DNA from 2 places in the uncultured Agrobacterium sp. genome. Region 2 is predicted to be linked to the other one. Evidence: predicted binding sites of a transcription regulator. Region 2 holds the regulator's gene; the other holds the start of a gene.

Region 1 (7,484 bases), on a different contig from region 2:
GCTTGGCGGCCTAGCCGAGGCACAGAAGATGCCGGAGCGTGCAATCGAGTTCTACCGCGAAGTGCCCGCCGATTCACCCATGCATCGGATTTCGGAGCTTCAGCTTGGCTTGACGCTGTCGCAGACCGGCAAGATGGACGAGGCGCGTCAGCATCTGAAGGCGCTGCTCGAATCCGATCCTGACGATGTTCGCTCCTACCTCGCCTACGGCGCCGTCCTTTCTGATGCAAAGGACTACGCCGCGATGGCAGCCAACTACGACAAGGCGGTGGAGGTCATCGGAGCCGTTCCGAAAAAGACCGACTGGACCATCTTCTTCCAGCGCGGCATTGCCTATGAGCGCCTGAAGCAATGGGACAAGGCCGAGCCGAATTTCAAACGAGCATTGGAACTGAATCCCGACCAGCCACAGGTTCTGAACTATCTGGGCTATTCCTGGGTCGACAAGAATATGAACCTCGACCAGGGCATCGAGATGATTCGCCGCGCAGTGGAGCTTCGGCCAAATGACGGCTACATCGTCGATTCGCTCGGCTGGGCGCATTACCGCCTTGGCGCCTTCGACGAGGCCGTGACGGAACTTGAGCGTGCTGTCGAGCTTCGTGCTGGCGACCCAACGATCAACGATCACCTCGGAGATGCCTATTGGCGCGTCGGGCGCAAGCTTGAAGCCGTCTATCAGTGGAACCGCGCGCTGATTGGAGACAGCGACGACGTGGACAAGGCAAAGGTGAAGGACAAGATCGCCAACGGTCTGCCGCCGCTGGAGAAGGACGCGCAAAATACCGCAAAGAAAGATCAGACTTTGCCGCCTCCCGCACCACCGGCGCCTGCCCCGGACAAGAAATCCTGACGTCCGAATGGCTTCGGCTGACGGACATGGAGCGGTCGAAACCATCGAGGCTGCTCCGGCAAAAATCAATCTCGCCCTGCACGTAACGGGCCAGCGGGAAGACGGTTATCATCTTCTCGAAACGCTGGTGACATTTACGCTGGCGGGCGATGTGCTACGCTTCCGCGAAGCGGAAGAAGACGGGTTTTCGATATCCGGCCGGTTTGCCCCGGAACTGATGGCGAGCGATTCCACTGAAAATCTGGTGCTGAAGGCCCGCGATCTTTTCCGCAACTTCGCGGTAAAGAATGGGTCAGGCACGCGACCAGTCGCGATCCATCTCGAAAAGAATCTGCCGATTGCGTCCGGCATTGGTGGCGGTTCGGCGGATGCTGCCGCGGCTCTTAGAGGACTGAGGCGGCACTGGAATTTGGAAATTGGCGATCTCACCCTGCAAGACATGGCCTTGGCACTTGGAGCCGACGTGCCCATGTGTCTGACGAGCAGACCACTGATTGCACGCGGCATTGGTGAGAAAATCGAGCAGCTGTCCCGGTTTCCAAACTTGTCAATGGTGCTCGCGAACCCGCTAAAGGGCGTTTCGACACCGCACATATTTCGCCTTCTGACGGACAAGAACAATCCATCACTCCCTCCAATAGTCGATGACAACGAGGCCGGTGGACTGCAAATGCTTCGCAGGCTTCGAAACGATCTCCAGCCATCCGCTATTAGCCTTCTGCCTGAGATCGATACTATCTTGTCCCTGCTGAGCTCAGAAGGGGCAGAGCTTGCCCGCATGTCGGGCTCCGGTGCCACCTGCTTCGGGATTTTTCCCACCATCCAGAAGGCAAAAGCTGCGGCTGCGGCACTTCGCCAAACGCAGCCTGGATGGTATGTTCAGGAGACAATGACGATTGCGGGAAGGACATCATGAGCCAGAACAAGGCGCCTAAGGAGAGACAGTTCATCCCTGTGGGCATTGCCGTCCTTACCGTCTCGGACACGCGCACGATTGCTGACGACAAATCCGGCGATACGCTTGTCGCGCGTATCGAGGAGGCCGGGCACCGGCTTGTGGATCGCGCTATCGTCCCGGACGACAGTCACGCCATACGCGGCAAGGTACAGGCTTGGACGCTGTCGGACGAGATCGACGTCATCATCACGACGGGCGGCACGGGGTTCACGGGGCGTGACGTGACACCGGAAGCGCTGGAGCCGCTATTCGACAAGCGAATGGATGGCTTCTCCGAAGTCTTTCACCGTATCTCGTACGACAAGATCGGCACATCGACCATCCAATCACGGGCAACAGCCGGGCTTTCCAATACCACTTTCATCTTCGTTCTGCCGGGCTCGCCCGGTGCTTGCAAGGATGCCTGGGACGGGATCTTGAAGGCGCAGCTGGATTACCGCCACATGCCGTGCAATTTCGTGGAAATCATGCCGCGCCTAGATGAGCATCTACGCCGTTCGAAGGGCTGAAAGCGAACGCTTAGCGATGCGGGGCGATCTTTCAAATTTGCTTACACGCCTCAATTGCTTGTTTCATCGCTTATCGTCATCGCATGACCCCCGCGTAATTCTGCGGCTACCGTGGTCGAGCTAACGCGTCCTGCGGAGCGCCCAAGCTGGTACGAGTTCTGCCCTCAATTGTCGGTTTTTTTGCGATACAGGGAACTGTGCAAGCGGGAGTCCGGATTTTGCCAGACGAGCGGCATCTCGTTTGCTTAGCAAAAGACCGAACTCGAGCGGCGGGCGACGGCGCAACAACCGCTCGATCAGGGGTCGCTTATGGTATCGGGAGGGTGAAAACCGGGCCGGGCCTTCGTTCAACGCCACGTATTCGAGGATATCCTCTATCCAGCCGCTTTGCGGACGACTACCTGGTTCGACGACCAATATCCACTCGCCACGGATCGACTGAACGACAGCGTCCATCTCCCAGCTCTGGTGAAAACGGCAACCAGCCGCCTCCGCTACACGGGCCGAGCCGTCCTGCGAGGCATGATCGAGAATAATGACGTCGCTGACCAACCCCTCGACAGCACCCGTGACCAGCGCAGACAGTGTGTGCGCAAGCTCAGGCTCCTGGTTTCGGCATTCCATGATGACTGTCAGCATAATCTTGTCGCTTGCGATCCCTTACCACCCCTAAAGCTCCTATAGCATCGTCGCTGCAAACCCAAATCGAATCTATTGAAACACTGTTGTAGGAGTACACCCTCTCTGCCTTGAGCCTTTACATCGCTTTCGAAAATCGTTTCAGGTTCTGCCGCCTGTTCAGCAGACAACGGGAAAGTAGGAGCATCAATCGATGCATCGTTGATCGAAGCACCGCACGCGCATCGTTCTTCTCACCCATGCGCAGAAGTCCGAGACGGCCTTCAACTCGATTTTGTTCTTGTATTGTTCTCGTTCGTACGATATGAATGCTCTATCCAATTCGCTGGCTGAGGCCGGTCAGGAGCATCAGATGAGACACCATGTTCTTTCGGGGCAGGCTGCCTATCAGCCTGGCCATACGCCCGATATTGCCAATGCGCTGGCAGATGACTCCGGCCTCAGGATCGAGATTGATCGCCGTCGCGGCAGAGGCGCAGGCATCAATCCCGGTGGTCGATTTGAGGCCCTGCAACACGAAGCTTTCAATGATGGATGGGATATCATCGAGGAACTGCCGGAGTTCAAAACAGACGTGCAGGTGGAAAAACCGCGCACCATCATCAGCCGCAACGATTCCCCCGATATTCCATTCGACCGTTCGATCAACCCCTATCGCGGCTGCGAGCATGGATGCATCTATTGCTTCGCTCGGCCGACGCACAGCTATATGGGCCTTTCAGCTGGGCTGGACTTCGAAGCAAAGCTCTTTGCAAAACCCGACGCGGCCAAGCTTCTGGAACGGGAGTTGTCCAAACCTGGCTACAAGGCGCGAGTGATCGCGATCGGTACCAATACCGATCCCTATCAGCCGATCGAGAAGGAATGGCGAATCATGCGCCAGATTCTGGAAGTTCTGGCGAAGGCAGAGCATCCGGTTGCCATCGTCACGAAATCAGCTCTGATCACGCGCGACATCGATATCCTCGCACCCATGGCGAAGAAGGGGCTGATCAAGGTCGGTATTTCCATCACGACGCTCGACCGCAAGTTGGCCCGCAGTATGGAACCCAGGGCATCGACGCCATCTAAGCGTCTGGAGGCGATCAAGGCGTTGACGGAAGCCGGCATTCCGGTGGCCGTGATGATGGCACCCGTCATTCCTGCGTTGAACGATCATGAAATCGAACGCGTTCTGGAGGCTGGTAAAGCCGCAGGTGCGACGGAAGCGTCTTATGTGTTGTTACGGCTTCCTCTGGAGGTCAGCCCGCTATTTCGAGACTGGTTGCTGCGCAACTATCCTGATCGCTATCGCCACGTCATGTCGTTGGTGCGCTCCATGCGCGATGGCAAGGATTACGATGCTGAGTTCGGCAAGCGCATGAAGGGTGCCGGGCCCTATGCCTGGCAGATCGGTCGCCGCTTCGAGATGGCCACCAAAAGGCTTGGTCTCATTCGCAGGGGCATCCAATTGCGCGACGATCTGTTTGCCCCGCCAGGCGGCGCCGGCGTGCAGCTATCCCTGCTTTGATGGAGGAAAACCTCGACCACATCAATGTTCGAGCATGCCATGGTCTCGCGGCGTATCCCCATAAGATGCACCGAAGTGTCCGCCATGAAACCGCTCTTCGAAGACATGTTCGGTGCGCGTCCCTGACGTACCGGCATTGCCCCCGGTTCCGCCGCCTCGCGTGCGATTTCTCGTTTTCCGCCACTTGAGAAAACGATCCTGCCTTCATGAGGCAAGGATGACAACCACGCCCCACGGGTTGTCTTGATCGCCGCGCCGGGGGCTTGCGGGAGATCGGATGTTTGTGCAAGTTTCCGCCGCATGAAGCGACGCACAGCATCCGATTCTCCTGCCCTGTTCGAGTTTGTTCCGCCAAGCCCGGATTTCAGCATGGAGCTTGAAGCGCGCCAGCGCGGCCTGTGGCCCGTGGCAGGAACGGATGAGGCTGGCCGCGGACCTCTGGCCGGTCCGGTCGTAGCCGCTGCCGTTATTCTTGATCCCGACAACATTCCCGACGGTCTCAATGACTCCAAGAAGCTGACAAAGGCGAAGCGGGATGCGCTGTTCACGAAGATCCTGGAGACATCCGTGGTCTCCGTGGCGTCATCTGGCCCGGTACTGATCGATCGGATCAACATCCTCAGAGCAAGTCTTGATGCCATGCGTCGCGCTGTCCTTGGACTTGAGCTTGCACCGCGACTGGTTCTTGCCGATGGGCGCGACCAGCCGCCCGGCGTGTCATGCGAGGCAAAGGCCGTGATCAAGGGAGATGCCCGATCTCTTTCAATCGCTGCCGCTTCGATCGTTGCCAAGGTTACCAGAGACCGGATGATGGAGCGGGCGGGCACAGTGCATGCAGCCTACGGTTTTGAGCTTCATGCAGGCTACGGGACGCCTGTGCATCTTCGCGCCATAGAGGCCCATGGTGCTTGCCCACTGCATCGAATGAGCTTTCGACCGCTTCGGCAAGATCTTGCCGAAGCGGATGTCGCTTGATGTCTCCTGAACTCCCCTGCGTCTCAAAGGGGGGCCGTTTTCCGCGTCAGCCGGCCATACGCATATAATCGTCGCGGCCCGCGCCCTGCTGGGCGTGATCGGCCAGCCTGAACTGCTCCAGCAGCATACGCAGCCTGTCGCTCTCCGCTGCCAGGGCAGAAGTTGCGGTTGTGGTTTCCTCCACCAATGCTGCATTCTGCTGTGTCGTCTGGTCCATCTGATTGACGGCCGTATTGACCTCCGAAAGACCTGTCGCCTGCTCCTGAGACGAAGTCGCGATCGCGCCCATATGAGCATTGACGGCTTCGACGTGATGGCTGATCGTCTTAAGCGCTTCGCCAGTCTGCTGCACCAGCTTTACGCCGTTTTCAACTTCATGCGACGACTTGCCGATCAGCTCCTTGATTTCCTTGGCAGCCTGGGCAGAGCGCTGCGCGAGTTCGCGCACCTCTTGAGCGACAACCGCGAAGCCTTTGCCGGCTTCGCCAGCGCGTGCTGCTTCGACACCCGCGTTCAGCGCCAGTAGATTGGTTTGGAAGGCGATCTCGTCGATCACAACGATAATGTTGGAGATCTGGCCGGAAGACTGTTCGATGCGCTGCATGGCGTCGACTGCAGCTGCCACGACATTGCCGGAGATTTTTGCTGCCCGGTTGGCTTCGCTCGCGGCACCCGTCGCCTCCTGTGCCCGCTTTGTCGAGTTCGCAACATTGACGGTGATCTCATCCAACGCCGCCGCTGTCTGTTCAAGGGTCGCCGCTTGCTGCTCAGTCCGTCGGGAGAGATCTGCGGAGCCTTCGGCGATTTCCCGTGTTCCGCTGTTCATCGCGTCGATCGCGTTCGAGATCTCAATGAGCGTATTGCCAAGCTGCTGAATGGATTGATTGAAGTCGGTTCGCAGAGGTTCAAAATCAGGCGCAAAGGTCTCATTAAGGCGGAAAGCCAAGTCGCCGGACGCAAGCCGGCGAAGTCCCGCGGCCAGACCAGATGTCGCCACGCGCAGCCGCTCCTCGGCCTCAGCCTCAGCCTTGATCTGCGCCTCAAGCCGCTCCGTTTCGGCACGCTTGCGATTGACTTCCGCTTCTGTTTCAAGCCGCTTGTTCTCAATGGCACTTCGACGGAAGACCTCCACCGCTTCAGCCATAGAGCCGATTTCATCCTTACGGCTACGGCCAGGAATATCAATCTCGGTATCGCCTGAAGAAAGCTTGCGCATCACGCCCGTCATCCGTAGCAGCGGCCTTGCGATGTAACGATTGCCAAAGACCGCCGCGCCAGCGCCGATCGTGAGCGCAACGGCCAGCGCGATATAGTTGAGCGTAATGGCCGTGCCAGCCGCCGCAACGGTGTGATCGCCCTCACCGCGAACGTCCATTTCGATATCGTCGACCGCTTCCTGAAGGCTCATTTTAGCCTGGTTGTACGCGTTCAACGCACCGCCAGCAAACAACCACCTTGCCTCATCCATCTTGTTGGTGTCGACAAGAGCCTGCACTTGGTCCCACTCGCTTTTGGCGACGGCCCATCGTGCATTGAAGCTCTGAAAGTTCTGTTTATCCGCATCATCGACGAGATGCTCCCCGTACTCCTTAAGCCGGGCGGCCAGAACACTCTCGGCTTTGGAGAGTTCTGCCTGAAAATCGGCTCGGGCATCGGGATCGGCGATAACGATGGCGCCCTGTGCGTTTCGAATGCTTCCAATGTCGGCATTGATCGCGCCAATCACAATGAAGGCGGGGACGCGTTCCCGGACGATGACATTGATGCCCTGCTCGATCTGCGACATGGATATAATCGAGGAGATGCCCTGTATCCCTGCCACAAGAATCATGATGCCTGACAGAGCAGCCAGAACCTTGCTGATCGATAACTTCATAACATCCCCTCATATAATATCGGATGTAATCGCGGACCCGTCTTCCTAATGGCCGAGACGTCACCACATATCACGTCAAGTGAAGTGGACAGAACTTATCCGTCCAACTTGCCCGCAATGCATAGCGTTAAGATCATCTAATAGTATTTACATTTAATTAAGCT
Region 2 (7,484 bases):
CGGGCTTTGTAGGCCTCAGCCTCCGGTGACAGAGCCGTTTCATAGGTCTGGAAGCGAAACGCGACTGGGCAGAAGAAGGCATCGACGGCTGTGAAGTTCTGGCCCGCCAAAAACGGTCCGCGGAACGTTTCAAGCCCCTGCTGCCAGAGGCCGTCGATGCGGGCTATGTCCTTCGTCAGCGCCTCAGTCTGTGCTTTTGATCTCACCCGCAGGCCAACATTCATGGGATGAAGATTGCGCAAGGCTTGAAAGCCCGAATGCATCTCAGCACTTGCAGAGCGCGACCATGCTCTGGCCTTGGCATCGTGTGCCCACACGCCGTCATGACGTTCGGAGAGGTATTCGACGATCGCGAGCGAATCCCAGACGGTGATGTTTCCATCCACCAGACAGGGTACCTTACCTGTGGGCGAGAAGTGGGTGAAGCGGTTCACTGGATCGGGATCGTTGAAGGGCACGAGCCTCTCTGCGAATGCGATTTGCAAGGTCTCCATCAGCACCCAGGGCCGAAGCGACCAAGACGAGTAGTTCTTGTTGGCTATGTAGAGTTCGTACATCCTTTTGTCTCCAAATGGTGATGCGTTTGTTCGCATGGCTTGATGGATTCCGGCGCTGGTTCACGTTGAAGCGCGTCCCAATCATTCAGATCCGCGCATATTCCCTCGTTCGATATTAGAGCGCCTCTCACTGCTGCACACCGTTGCGCAGTCTCATGCGGACAATGCTTGGGTTTTCTCGGTTGACAACATTTGTCAGTAATCTCGTAGCGCGGTCCCACAGGGAGTTACAGGCCGGATCACGAATGGCGGTCTTCACATTATTTGATGTGTCGGTCTGTCGAAGAGCAAAAACAGTCGCCGTGAGTGGTGGGATTTGAACTTCATTCGAAGTTCGGTGTTCGGTGGCTAGGTATCGTGGAGTAGGAGGAATAACATGGTGGTGAGGTCTGGTGGCTGTGCCTGCGGCAAGGTAAGGCTATCTCTTGTCGGTCAGCCTTATCGTGTCGGGATTTGTCATTGCATGGATTGTCGCAAACATCATGGTGCGCTCTTTCTTGCCTCGGCAATTTTTCCAGAGGATGCCGTAACGATCGATGGAGACACTCGCAGCTACAATGGCCGCTTTTTTTGCCCCGATTGCGGTTCACCGGTTTTTGGCCGGAGCGGCGACGAAGTAGAGGTCAATCTCGGTTCACTCGACGAGCCGGATCAATTTGAGCCGACCTACGAGCTTTGGACAATCCGCCGTGAGGCATGGCTTCCGGATTACCCCGCATTGCGCCGTTTCGATCGCGATCGGAAATCGACAGGCCGAACCGAAGAAGGGCGATAGACCCGTGCAGTTTCATTGTCCCATCATTGCTTTTGTCTCCGTTGAGGCGCGGAATACAAAAAAAGCAGGCGATGACCTGCCTTTTTGATTTTGTTCTGAGATTACTGCGCTCAACCGATCCGATGTAGGGTGCCTTCAGTCACCGGTCAGTGATAACGGCGAATGAGACCCACAAGTTTGCCCTGAATTTTGACCCTGTCGGGCCCAAAGATACGGGTTTCATAGGCCGGGTTCGCGGCCTCCAGGGCTATCGAAGCACCCTTGCGGCGGAACCGTTTCAACGTTGCTTCCTCATCATCCACAAGAGCGACGATGATGTCTCCAGGATTGGCCGTGCTGCCATTGCGGATGATCACGGTGTCTCCATCGAAGATGCCGGCCTCGATCATGGAGTCACCCTTGACTTCCAATGCGTAATGTTCACCCGTCCCGATCATGTCCACCGGCACGGCAACATCGTGGGTATTGTTCTGAATGGCGGAGATCGGAACACCGGCAGCGATGCGTCCCATCACAGGAACGGTGACCGCGCTTGAAATCGCATCATTTACGGGTTTTGAAGCAGGGGCAGGTTCCGGCGCTTTCGGCTTTCCGAGGCTACCCTCGATCACGCTTGGGGCGAATCCACGTACGGGCTTCTGCGCGGGTGCGGAATAGGCTTCCGGGAGTTTGATAACCTCCAGCGCTCTTGCCCGGTTCGGCAGACGGCGGATGAAGCCGCGCTCCTCCAAGGCGGTGATCAGACGGTGAATACCGGATTTGGAAGCGAGGTCCAGGGCATCTTTCATCTCATCGAAAGACGGGGGCACGCCGGACTCTTTCATTCGTTCATGAATGAATAGGAGCAGTTCCTGCTGTTTGCGCGTGAGCATGAGAAAACCCTTGGAATGCGTTGCGAGAATTCGCGAAACAAATACAGAACGAACACTATATGTTCCATATGTGTTCTGCAATCCCTTAAAATTCCGCAAACGTTCCGGCTTGCCGTTTCGCTGTCCTGTTTCCGCGCAAATGTGGAAGCTTGCCGCTAGGAATATGACAGCATCCTCCTGAACACGACGATGGCGAGCAGCAGGTTGATCGCTCAGCTTGGTTAGAACCGCGTCTCGCAGGAGAAGGAGCCGACCGAAGCCAGCGTGCGAGGAAGGCCTGGAAGGCGTCGAAACCGGTCCGGGTTTCCTCTGGAGGTGAGAACAGCGAGAATGTTTGTCGCATTTTGCTGGCGCAAGGTTTCAAGCCTGAAGAGCTGGAAAATCGATTCCGATTTTTGGGCTGATGTTGTAAGGCCTTTGCAAGCTCGCAAGGTTGCGGTTGCCGGCGATGTCTGGCGCATGAGTCGTGAGGAATGAGATGACTGTAAAAAACAATTTGAAAGTGGTGGCTGGCGAGGGAAAAGGCGCTGTCTCCTTCTCCAATACGGAACGGTTTTCGCTGATTGCCGGCCCGTGCCAGATGGAAAGCCGCGACCATGCTTTCATGATTGCCGGCACGCTTCACGAATTGTGCGCCAAGCTCGGCATCGGGCTGGTTTACAAGTCCTCTTTCGATAAAGCGAACCGTACTTCTCTTTCCGGCAAGCGCGGTATCGGCCTCGACAGGGCCATGGAAATCTTCACCGACCTCAAGAAAGAGTTCGGCTTTCCGGTGCTGACCGATATCCACACGGAAGAGCAGTGCGCCGTTGTAGCGGAGACCGTCGATGTCCTGCAAATCCCGGCGTTTCTCAGCCGTCAGACCGATCTTCTGGTGGCCGCCGCAAAGACCGGACGGGTCATCAACGTGAAAAAGGGGCAGTTTCTGGCGCCCTGGGATATGAAGAACGTCCTTTCAAAATTGAATGAGAGCGGCAATCCAAATGTTCTTCTCTGCGAACGTGGCGCGTCTTTTGGCTACAATACGCTGGTGTCCGACATGCGGTCGCTGCCGATCATGGCCTCGCTTGGTGCGCCCGTGGTTTTCGATGCGACGCATTCCGTGCAGCAACCAGGAGGGCAGGGCGGGTCCACCGGCGGCCAGCGCGAATTCGTCGATACATTGTCGCGTGCGGCTGTCGCCGTCGGCATTGCCGGCCTCTTCGTCGAAACTCATGAAGACCCGGACAATGCGCCGTCTGACGGACCGAACATGGTTCATCTGAAGGATATGCCGAAGCTTCTGGAAAAGCTTCTGGCGTTTGACGCCATCGCCAAGACCGCCTGATTTTGGCCTAATCGATTTTTATAGGTGGGGCGGCGCGTAGGACGACGCCTCGTCATTGTAATTTCTCACGCTTCGTCTACAGCGAAGTGGCAATGACCTTTCACATATTTCAGTATCGCTTATCCGCTATCCGGCTCAAAAACGGCTTCACAGCTTTGCCGATGCGCTCTAAGACAAGCGACTGAAATCCTCTGTTCCAGTCCCAAGGGAGAGACCATGACAGCCATTACCGACATCATCGCACGCGAAATCCTCGACAGCCGTGGCAATCCCACGGTCGAGGTCGATGTGTACCTCGAAGACGGCTCCTTCGGTCGCGCCGCCGTTCCATCTGGCGCATCCACCGGCGCTCACGAGGCTGTCGAGCTGCGCGATGGCGGACAGCGCTATCTCGGAAAAGGCGTTGAAAAGGCTGTTGAAGCCGTCAACACCGAAATCTTCGATGCGCTTGGCGGTTTCGATGCTGAAAGCCAGATCCATGTCGATCAGACACTGATCGCGCTTGACGGCACGCCGAACAAGTCCCGCCTCGGCGCCAACGCCATTCTCGGCGTTTCGCTTGCCGTCGCCAAGGCTGCTGCCGAAACCACTGGCCTGCCGCTTTACCGTTACGTCGGTGGCCCGAATGCCCACCTGCTGCCCGTTCCAATGATGAACATCATCAATGGTGGTGCGCATGCCGACAACCCAATCGACTTCCAGGAATTCATGATCATGCCGGTCGGCGCGGAAAGTATCCGTGACGCAGTGCGTATCGGCGCGGAAATCTTCCACGTTCTGAAGAAGGAACTGGCAGCCCAGGGCCACAACACCAATGTCGGCGACGAAGGCGGCTTTGCGCCAGGCCTGAAGAGCGCGCCGGAAGCGCTGGACTTCATCATGAAGTCGGTTGAAAAGGCCGGTTACAGGCCGGGCGACGACGTCGCGCTTGCTCTCGACTGCGCCTCGACCGAGTTCTTCAAAAACGGCAAGTACGAGATGGAAGGCGAAGGCCGCACGCTCGAGCCGGAAGCCATGGCCGATTACCTCGCAGAACTTGCGGCAAAGTACCCGATCATCTCCATCGAAGACGGCATGGCCGAAGACGACTGGGATGGCTGGAAGTACCTGACCGACAAGATCGGCTCCAAGGTTCAGCTCGTTGGAGATGATCTTTTCGTCACCAACTCTTCGCGCCTGCGCGACGGTATCAAGATGGGCGTTGCCAATTCGATCCTCGTCAAGGTCAACCAGATCGGCTCTCTGACCGAGACGCTTGATGCTGTGGAGACGGCACACAAGGCTGGCTACACCGCGGTCATGTCTCACCGCTCTGGAGAGACGGAAGATTCGACGATTGCCGATCTCGCAGTTGCCACCAACTGCGGTCAGATCAAGACCGGCTCGCTGTCGCGCTCCGACCGTCTGGCCAAGTACAACCAGCTGATCCGCATCGAAGAGATGCTGGGTCCGCAGGCTGCCTATGCCGGTCGTTCGATCCTGCGCGGCTGATTTGAAGCTCCGATGATCTGGAGTGGCTTTCCATAAGCCCGTTAACAGAAAAACCCGCCGATGGACTCGGCGGGTTTTTTCGTGAGCGATGCGGTCTTTGTTCTCGACGATCGGAACGTCGAGATTCGCACTTACAGTGCCTGTTTGATCTTCTCGGCGTGAGCCTTCAACATCTCCACATCCGCCATCGCGCCGCTGTGCGGCTTTAATGGCTCGCCGTCCTTGCGCGGGACAACGTGGAAGTGCAAGTGGAAGACGGTCTGGCCAGCGGCCGGCTCGTTGAACTGCGAAATGTAAATGCCATCCGCATCGAAGGCTTCCTTAGCGGCAACCGCGAGCTTCTGGACGACCGGAATCGTCTTCATCAAGACTTCGGGATCGGCGTCCAGAATGTTGCGCGAACCGCTTTTCGGGATCACCAGCAGGTGGCCGGGTGCCTGGGGCATCACGTCCATGAAGGCCAGCGTGTGGTCGTCTTCGTAGACCTTGACGCAAGGGATTTCCCCACGCAGGATTTTTGCGAAGATGTTGTTGTCGTCATAGACGGCCATTGAGCGCTCCCTTACAATTTTCTAGACGTCGTCTTCCTGCCGTTCGCCTTTGCGAAACGGGCTGTGGTCTTCAAGATAGTCGTTGATTTGTTCGACCTCGCTACGCTCACGCTCCAGATAATCGGCAATGGCGTGGCGAAGGCCGGGATGGGCGATGTAGTGGGCGGAGTGGGTGGTGACCGGCGTGTAGCCGCGGGCCAGTTTGTGCTCGCCCTGGGCGCCGGCTTCCACACGCTTCAAGCCTTTGGAAAGCGCGAAGTCGATCGCCTGATGGTAGCAGACTTCAAAATGCAGGAAGGGATGATCTTCAATGCAGCCCCAGTGGCGTCCGTAAAGCGCATCCCCACCGATGAAGTTGATGGCGCCGGCAACGTACCTGCCGTCCCGCTTTGCCATCACCAGCAGGATATCGTCTGCCATCCGCTCGCCGATGAGGGAATAGAAATTGCGGGTGAGGTAAGGCTTGCCCCATTTGCGGCTGCCGGTATCCATGTAGAAGGTGAAGAACTGATCCCAGATATCTTCCGTCAAATCGCTGCCGGTCAGCCAGTCGATTTCGATGCCGTTTTCCAGCGCTGCGCGCCGTTCCTTCTTCAGGCTCTTGCGCTTGCGCGATGAAAGGGCATCAAGAAAATCGGCGTGATCTCGGTAGCCTTGATTGATGAAATGAAACTGCTGGTCGGTGCGATGCAGAAAACCTTCATCCTGCAGCGCTTCGATTTCGTCTTCCGGCGCGAAGGTGATATGCGCGGAAGATATTCCGAGTTTCTCTGTCACCTGCCGGAGACCTGATGCGAGGACCTGCTGAAACGCGGCTACGTCCACGCCACTGGTCAGAAGGCGTGGGCCGGTTGCAGGCGTGAAGGGGACGGAGCACTGGAGCTTAGGGTAGTAGCGCCCGCCCGCTCGCTCGAAAGCATCGGCCCAGCCGTGGTCGAAGACATATTCACCGCGGCTGTGATTCTTCAAATAGCCCGCAACGGCGCCTATCAATTCACCATCGCCGCGCTCCAGCAACAGATGTTGACCGAGCCAACCGGTCTTGGCCGTGGCCGAGCCGGAATCCTCAAGCGAGGCGAGGTAGGCGTGGGAGGTGAATGGATTATAGGGATTGGCGATAGCCGATCTGGATGCTCCGGAAAGCCTGTTCCAGCTTTCCGGAGCAATGTCCTTGAAGGACTGTGCAACGCGAATGGTGTATTCGTCGCTCATGCGGTAGCTGGCCGGTCCTTCACGTCGGGAACGAAACCCTCGAATGTTATCTGATCAGCATAAGTATAGGACTTCTCCAAGGCATTTTCATCCCGTACCGTCCAGGTAATTACCGGTACGCCAAGCTTCCGCTGCGCTTCAATGAAGCTGTTCGGTAGGTGGCCCCAGAAATAGGAGATGAAATCGAGGCCGATCTGCATTGCCTCGTCGTGTTTGAAGAAGTCTTCCGGATCAGCGCCTTCTGCGGTCAGCCCCAAAGGCCAGGGGGAGCCTGCAGTCTTCAAAGCCTTCAGCAGATGGTGGTCGAAGCTCATCAGCGCCACTTGGCCCCGGTAGCCTTCGAGATCATCCAGAACGGCTTCGGCGAAGCCATCATCGACGCCTTCGCCCTCCCGACCTTTCAACTCGATGACAAGCGGCACCTTGCCAGCACACAGCTGTAGTAGCTGCTTCAGCGTCGGTACGCGATCTCTTGTCTGACCGATCGACAACATCCCGAGTTCGGCGGAGGTGCGTTCGCGCACATCGCCCCTGATGCCCGTAAGACGGGTCATCTCATCGTCATGAAAAACGACCGGAACGCTGTCTGCGGCCAGTTGCACATCGCATTCGATGGCATAACCGCCCTCGATGGCTCGGGAGAAGGCTGAAAGCGTGTTCTCCCAGACTTGCTTGTTCAGATCGTGGTAGCCGCGATGG

What was found. The regulator LexA, encoded in region 2, represses DNA repair genes until DNA is damaged. The targets are predictions, from matches to a motif close to TGTTCNNNNTGTGTTCNG.
Region 1: a site for LexA is predicted at 3,235-3,252, ahead of QZ869_RS04375 (PA0069 family radical SAM protein). Genes of this name have one in related genera too.

Annotation. Positions count from the first base shown of each region.
Region 1 covers NZ_CAJYTV010000005.1:27,553-35,036, reverse strand. The annotation lists gene QZ869_RS04395 (tetratricopeptide repeat protein) at 1-853, shown strand, start outside; gene QZ869_RS04390 (4-(cytidine 5'-diphospho)-2-C-methyl-D-erythritol kinase) at 861-1,769, shown strand; gene moaB (molybdenum cofactor biosynthesis protein B) at 1,766-2,320, shown strand; gene QZ869_RS04380 (glycosyltransferase family A protein) at 2,441-2,959, opposite strand; gene QZ869_RS04375 (PA0069 family radical SAM protein) at 3,312-4,469, shown strand; gene QZ869_RS04370 (ribonuclease HII) at 4,770-5,444, shown strand; gene QZ869_RS04365 (methyl-accepting chemotaxis protein) at 5,491-7,320, opposite strand.
Region 2 covers NZ_CAJYTV010000011.1:584,743-592,226, reverse strand. The annotation lists gene QZ869_RS11350 (glutathione S-transferase family protein) at 1-557, opposite strand, end outside; gene QZ869_RS11345 (GFA family protein) at 934-1,332, shown strand; gene lexA (transcriptional repressor LexA) at 1,479-2,204, opposite strand; gene QZ869_RS11335 (hypothetical protein) at 2,535-2,681, shown strand; gene kdsA (3-deoxy-8-phosphooctulonate synthase) at 2,683-3,531, shown strand; gene eno (phosphopyruvate hydratase) at 3,748-5,022, shown strand; gene QZ869_RS11320 (HIT family protein) at 5,154-5,573, opposite strand; gene QZ869_RS11315 (GNAT family N-acetyltransferase) at 5,595-6,785, opposite strand; gene QZ869_RS11310 (glycerophosphodiester phosphodiesterase) at 6,782-7,484, opposite strand, start outside.